2 linked regions of the Alloactinosynnema sp. L-07 genome follow. The protein of the gene in region 1 binds, or shares a complex with, the protein of each later gene. Links are inferred from orthologs where the notes say so. Each region holds a gene or a part of one and is shown on either strand. Other genes may lie near its edges. The genes, in order: secA2 and secY.

Region 1 (3,382 bases):
CGCTGACGCCGATGCCGCGCGGGTCGAAGCCGACGAGGTCGAACTTCTCGGCCAGCTCGGTGCCCTTGATCTTGCCCGCGATCGACGCCGCCGCGCTCATCCCGGACACGCCGGGGCCGCCGGGGTTGATCAGCAGCGAGCCGACCTTGATGCCGGTGGCCTGCCTGCGCAGCAGCCCGATCGACGCGGTCTTGCCGGTGGGGTTGGCGTAGTCGAGCGGCACGGTGATCGTCGTGCAGCGCACGTCGCGGGTGCCGAAGGCCATGCGGCTCTCGTCGTCGTGGGCCAGCGCGCGGCAGTCGCGCCAGGTCAGGGCCTGGCCGTAGAACCGCTCCAGCCCGGCGGGCACGGTGCCCTTGGGGCCGAGGGTCTCGGTCTGCCCCGTCACCGGGGTTCCGCTGATTTGAACAGTGCAGCCGCTCACGACGGCCGCGAGAACAACGAACACCAACCAAGGACGAGGCACCCGACCAGTGTGTCAGCCGGGAACTCATCCGCCACACTCCGCCGTTAGGTGGCAGGGTCGACAATGCTGTCAACCGCGAGGACAGAACGAGAGGTGGCCGACGAGCGTGGCTGCGTTCCTGACACGGGTCAAGGGCCGGTTCCAGCGACTGCTGGAGCGGCCCTCGACGGTCGACCTCAAGAAGTACGCCGAAGTGCTGACCTCGATCGAGTGGCGCGAGGAGCGGGTCAAGAAGCTGACCGACGCCGAGCTCACCGAGGCGGCGGGCGAGTTGCGGGAGAAGGCGCTTGGCGGGCTCGACGCCCACGGCATGGTGGAACTGTGCGCGCTGGGCCGTGAAGCCGCCCGCCGCGGCCTGGACCAGCGGCCCTATGACATGCAGCTGGTCGGCGCCATGGAGCTGCTGCACGGCCGGGTAGTGGAGATGGGCACCGGTGAGGGCAAGACGCTCGCGGGCGCGCTCGCCGCGGCCGGGTACGCGCTGCAGGGCCGGTCGGTGCACGTCATGTCGGTCAACGACTACCTGGCCCGCCGCGACGCCGAGTGGATGGCACCGGTCTACGAGCTGCTGGGCGTGTCGGTCGGCTGGGTCGACCAGGAGGCCACCCCCGACCAGCGCCGTACAGCGTACGGGAAAGACGTCACCTATGGCGCGGTCAGCGAGATCGGCTTCGACGTGCTGCGCGACCGGCTGTGCACCGACGTCGACGACCTGGTCCACCGCGACCCGGACGTGGCGCTGATCGACGAGGCCGACTCGGTGCTGGTCGACGAGGCGCGGGTGCCGCTGGTCATGGCGGGCTCGACCGACGACGCGCAGGGCGACCCCGAGGTCGCCGCGGTCGTGCGCGCGCTGCGCCCCGGCCGCGACTACGAGCGCGACGAGGACAACCGAAACGCCTGGCTGACCGCGCGCGGCGCCAAGGCCGTGGAGAAGGCGCTCGGCGACATCGACCTGTACTCCGGCGACCACAGCGACCGCCTCGCCGCGGTCAACGCCGCCCTGCACGCCCACGCGCTGCTGCAGCGCGACGTCGACTACATCGTGCGCGACGGCAAGGTCCACCTGATCAACACCTCGCGCGGCCGGATCGCACTGCTGCAACGCTGGCCCGACGGCCTGCAGGCGGCGGTCGAGGCCAAGGAGCGGCTCGACCCGACCGAGAGCGGCGAGGTGCTCGACTCGGTCTCCGTGCAGGGCCTCATCGGCCGCTACCAGCGGGTTTGCGGGATGACCGGCACCGCGACGGCGGTCGCCGAGCAGCTGCGCGAGTTCTACGACCTCAAGGTGTCGGTGATCCCGCCGAACAAGCCGTGTGTGCGGGTCGACGAGTCCGACCGGATCTACGACAGCATCGACCGCAAGGAAGCCGCGCTGGTCGCCGAGATCGTCACACTGCACGAGACGGGCCGCCCGATCCTGGTCGGCACGCTCGACGTGGCCGAGTCGGAGCGGATCGCGGAGAAGCTGACCAAGGCGGGCGTGTCGTCGGTCGTGCTCAACGCCAAGAACGACGCCGAGGAGGCCGCCATCGTCGCCGACGCGGGCGCGCACGCGGCGGTCACGGTGTCCACGCAGATGGCGGGCCGCGGCACCGACATCAAGCTCGGCGGCGCGGGCGGCGACGATGACGACCACGACAAGGTCGCCGACCTTGGCGGACTGTATGTGATCGCCACCGGCCACTACGCCAGCAGCAGGCTCGACAACCAGCTGCGCGGGCGGTCGGGTCGGCAGGGCGACCCCGGCGCCTCGGTCGTGTACGCGAGCCTTGAGGACGAGCTGGTCACGCAGTACGCGCCGGACGCGGGCGCCAGTTCCGACCCCGACGACGACGGCAGGCTCGACGACGTCACCGCCCAGCGGTTCCTCGACCACGCCCAGCGCGTCGCCGAGGGCGTGCACCTCGACATCCACCGCAACACCTGGCGCTACACCCGCCTCATCGAGCACCAGCGCGGCCTCGTCCTGGCCTACCGCGACGACGTCCTGCGTACGGATCTGGCCTCTGAGCAGCTCAAAGAGCGGTGCGCGGACCGGTGGGAGAAGCTGGCCGAGGGCATCGATGAGGACGTGCTGAACACGGTCGCGCGGCAGGTCCTGCTGTTCCACCTCGACCGCCGCTGGGCCCACCACCTGGCGTTCCTGTCCGACGTGCGCGAGACGATCCACCTGCGCGCGCTGGCCAGGGAGACCCCGATCGACGAGTTCCACCGCGCCGCGATCGGCGAGTTCAAGGGCATCCTCAAGAAGATCGGCGACCTCGCGGGCGAGACGTTCGAGGAAGCCGAGATCACCGCCGACGGGATCGACCTGGCAGCGGCCGGGCTGCGCCGTCCGACATCGACGTGGACGTACCTCGTGCACGACAATCCGTTCGACTCCGACGCGGAGCAGGCGTTGCAGCGAGTCCGGGCGGCCTTCAAGAAAGTGAAGGTCGCGAAGGGCTAGTCTGACTCCCGTCACATTTTCGCCTCAGGGGCGAAAACATGGTGGAGGATGACGGTATGCCGCAGCTACGGATCGCATCAGCACAGGTCAACCCCACTGTGGGCGACCTGGCGGGCAACTCGGCCCTGGTCGTGGAGTGGACGCGCAAGGCCGTCGAGGCCGGGGCGCACCTGGTGGTGTTCCCCGAGATGGTCGTCACCGGCTACCCGGTCGAGGACCTGGCCATGCGCGAGTCGTTCGGCCACGCGTCGCGGGACGCGCTGGACGCGCTGGCCGTCGCGCTCGCGGAGGCAGGCTGCGGGGACGTGCCGGTGTGGGCGGGCTACCTGGACCGCGACGACGTGGGTCCGCGAAACGCGGCGGCCGTGCTGCACGGCGGCGCGGTCGTGGCCCGGCAGTTCAAGCACCACCTGCCCAACTACGGCGTGTTCGACGAGCGCCGGTACTTCAAGGCGGGGCACACG
Region 2 (3,290 bases), 1.8 Mb from region 1 along the record:
CAGACCTGAGGTGTTGGCGGGAGTCGTGATCCCTTATGGCACCGCTGCCGCGTTCGCCGGGGCGACCGCCGTGACCCGGGACGTGATCATCAAGACCGCGCCGGGGGCGGCGGCGCTGATCGGCGCCCAAGCTCCGCTGGCCCTGTCGCCAGGGGAGCCCGGCGCCCTCGACGCGACAGCGCCGCCGGATCCGAAGACGTTGCGTCGCGAGGTCGAGTCCAACGTGCTGAAACTGTCGATGATCTTGTCCTTGGTGGCGCTCGCGGTTGGCGCGATCTCTATTGGCAACGCAGCCACGGCACAGATCGGCGCGCGCGTCGGTGAGATCGGCCTGCGCCGCGCGGTAGGCGCCCGCCCAGTGCACATATTCGCCCAGTTGACCGGGGAGACGACCCTGCTCGGCACCGCGGGGGGCTTGATCGGCAGTGTGATGGGTTTGCTCGTAACCGTGGCGGTGTCCTTGTGGAACGGGTGGCAGCCGGTGATCGACCTTCCACTGGCCGTTCTCGCCGTCGCGGGCGGAGCAGCGGCCGGGTTGGTCGCCGGGCTCGTCCCGGCCTGGCGTGCCACGAGGATTCAGCCGGTCGCCGCGCTGCAGCGCTGAGGTCCGCGGGCGTCGACTCGCGCGCAGGCGCGTTGGCAGATCTAATTACGTAGAGCTGGCAATTGGCCGCTGTTACCTTCGTCACCCCCGTTGCGCCGGATGTGTGGCAGGTTTGGCCACCCCACGGGTGATTGGCACGCCTGTTGTGCTGTTAAAGTCGTGGTCACGCTTCGGGGTACCTGTCCTCGAAGCGCTCCTGGCTTGCCAGCACCTGGTGAGTCGGGGCATGTTCCCTGCCGGCGACCAGCCGGTTAAGCCGTTCACCGGCACTGAGCTGCCGGTGACGCCGATGGAGGTTCTTGCGTGCTCAGCGCCTTCCGCTCGGCTCTCGCGACGCCGGACCTGCGCCGCAAGATCCTTTTCACGCTCGGCATCATCGCCGTCTACCGGGTCGGCGCCGCGCTGCCGTCACCGGGCGTGTCCTACCCGAACGTGAAGAAATGCATCGAGGGCGTCCAGTCTGAGGGCATCTTCCAACTGCTGAACTTGTTCAGCGGCGGTGCTCTTCTGCAGCTGTCGGTGTTCGCGCTGGGGATCATGCCCTACATCACCGCGAGCATCATCGTCCAGCTGTTGACCGTGGTCATCCCCCGTTTCGAACAGCTCAAGAAGGAAGGTCAGGCCGGTCAGGGCAAGCTCACGCAGTACACCCGCTACCTGACCATCGCCCTCGCCGTTCTCCAGGCCACCGGCATCGTCGCCATGGCCAACGGCGACCAGCTGTTCGGCAACTGCCCCGAAGACGTCATCCCCAACGGCAGCACCTTCACGCTGATCGTCATCGTCACCACCATGACCGCGGGCACCGCGGTGATCATGTGGTTCGGCGAGCTGATCACCGAGCGTGGTATCGGCAACGGCATGTCGCTGCTGATGTTCGTCAACATCGCGGCCCGCATCCCGTTCGAGGGCAAGAACATCCTCGACAACAAGGGCGGACTGACCTTCGCCATCGTCTGCCTCTTCGGTCTGCTGATCATCGCCAGCGTGGTCTTCGTCGAGCAGGGCCAGCGCCGCATCCCGGTGCAGTACGCCAAGCGCATGATCGGGCGCCGCATGTACGGCGGTACCTCGACCTACCTGCCGCTCAAGGTCAACCAGGCGGGCGTCATCCCGGTCATCTTCGCCTCGTCGCTGCTGTACCTGCCCGACCTGATCAGCAGGCTCGTGGGCACCAGCGACTCGTGGTGGCAGCGCTTCATCACCAACCACCTGACCGACCAGTCGAGCTGGGTCCACATCGGGGTCTACTTCGGGCTGATCATCTTCTTCACCTACTTCTACATCACGATCACGTTCAACGTGACCGAGCGTGCCGACGAGATGAAGAAGTTCGGTGGCTTCATCCCGGGCATCCGCCCCGGACGTTCCACCTCCGACTACCTGAGCTTCGTGCTGAGCCGGATCACCCTGCCCGGTTCGCTCTACCTCGGCATCATCGCCGTTCTGCCGAACTTCTTCCTCGACCTGACCGGTACGGGCCAGAACCAGAACTTCCCGTTCGGCGGCACCGCGGTGCTGATCATGGTCGGCGTCGGTCTCGACACGGTGAAGCAGATCGAGAGCCAGCTCATGCAGCGTAACTACGAAGGGTTCCTCAAGTGACACGTGTTGTTCTCGTTGGACCGCCCGGAGCGGGCAAAGGCACCCAGGCGACCGCGCTGAGCCACAAGCTCGGCGTACCGCACATCTCCACGGGTGACCTGTTCCGGGCGCACATCGCGAACAACACCGAGCTCGGCCAGCAGGTCAAGGCGATCCTTGACTCTGGCGGGCTCGTGTCCGATGAGGTGACCAACCAGATGGTGCGCGAGCGGCTGGCCGAGGAGGACGCCCGCGACGGCTTCCTGCTCGACGGCTTCCCGCGCAACGTGGGCCAGGCCGACGTGCTGGGGCAGATCCTGGCCAAGTCGGACACCAAGATCGACGCCGTGGTCGAGTTCCGGGTCGACGAGGACGTCGTGGTCGAGCGCCTGCTCGCCCGCGGCCGCGCCGACGACAACGAGGACGTCATCCGGCACCGCCAGCAGGTCTACCGGTCGGAGACCGCCCCGCTGCTCGACTACTACGCCGACGTGCTCATCACCGTCGACGCGGTGGGCGAAGTCGACGAGATCACCGGCCGCGTGCTGGACTCGCTGCGCGCTCGGACGTGAGCGGCGGTGGCGTTTTCGCAGGCCTGCGCATGGCCATGCAAACCTGGAAGTCACGAATGATCGAGATCAAGACGCCGGGTGAGCTCGACGCCATGCGGGCCTCCGGCCTGGTCGTGGCGAAGGCCCTGGCCGCGGTGTCAGCCGCGGCCAAGGCCGGGGTCAGCACCGGCGAACTGGACGAACTGGCCGAACAGACCATCCGCGACGCCGGGGCCGTGCCGTCCTTCAAGGGCTACCACGGCTTCCCGGCGAGCATCTGCGCGTCGGTCAACGAGCAGATCGTCCACGGCATCCCCAGCCGGTCCCAGGTCCTCGCCGACGGCGACCTGATCTCCGTCGACTGCGGCGCCATCCTCGACGAGTGGCACGGCGACTCGGCGGTCACCCTCTTCGTCGGCACCATCCGCGACGAGGACCAGGCCCTGTCCGACGCCACCAGGGCGTCGATGCTCGCCGGCATCCAGGCCATCCGCCCCGGCAACCGCCTCACCGACATCTCCCACGCGGTGGAGACCTCGGTGCGCGGATCC

Evidence for each region.
Region 2: the proteins of secA2 (region 1) and secY are in contact, whole or in part, in a crystal structure (PDB 3DIN), measured with the Thermotoga maritima proteins. The link is inferred for Alloactinosynnema sp. L-07 from one-to-one orthologs. Residues at the interface, in WP_004082002.1 of Thermotoga maritima: Glu261, Ala262, Arg263, Lys300, Ala301, Arg302, Thr303, Ile304, Ile305, Leu323, Tyr324, Asp325, Pro326, Val329, Ser330, Tyr333, Ile336, Lys340, Phe345, Val349, Glu363, Phe364, Tyr374, Ser375, Gly376, Gly377, Glu393, Ile395, Thr482, Ser483; in WP_004081795.1 of Thermotoga maritima: Glu108, Gly109, Glu110, Glu111, Ala236, Glu237, Arg238, Arg239, Ile240, Thr241, Ile242, Gln243, Tyr244, Ala245, Arg246, Arg247, Val248, Thr249, Gly250, Arg251, Arg252, Val253, Tyr254, Gly256, Ala257, Ser258, Thr259, Tyr260, Leu261, Pro262.

The regions. Positions count from the first base shown.
Region 1 is NZ_LN850107.1:6,950,509-6,953,890, reverse strand. Bases 177-3,245 are described here. They hold secA2 (accessory Sec system translocase SecA2), read left to right. Parts: upstream 177-572; coding sequence 573-2,918; downstream 2,919-3,245. Other genes in these bases: BN1701_RS31905 (NAD+ synthase), read left to right, coding at 2,975-3,245; BN1701_RS31915 (alpha/beta hydrolase), read right to left, coding at 177-388. Also shown: more of BN1701_RS31915, read right to left, coding at 1-176; more of BN1701_RS31905, read left to right, coding at 3,246-3,382. UniProt on the Escherichia coli protein: Required for protein export, interacts with the SecYEG preprotein conducting channel.
Region 2 is NZ_LN850107.1:5,199,648-5,202,937, reverse strand. Bases 82-3,058 are described here. They hold secY (preprotein translocase subunit SecY), read left to right. Parts: upstream 82-907; coding sequence 908-2,209; downstream 2,210-3,058. Other genes in these bases: map (type I methionyl aminopeptidase), read left to right, coding at 2,817-3,058; BN1701_RS23280 (adenylate kinase), read left to right, coding at 2,206-2,760; BN1701_RS23290 (ABC transporter permease), read left to right, coding at 82-604. Outside these bases: more of BN1701_RS23290, read left to right, coding at 1-81; more of map, read left to right, coding at 3,059-3,290. UniProt on the Escherichia coli protein: The central subunit of the protein translocation channel SecYEG. Consists of two halves formed by TMs 1-5 and 6-10.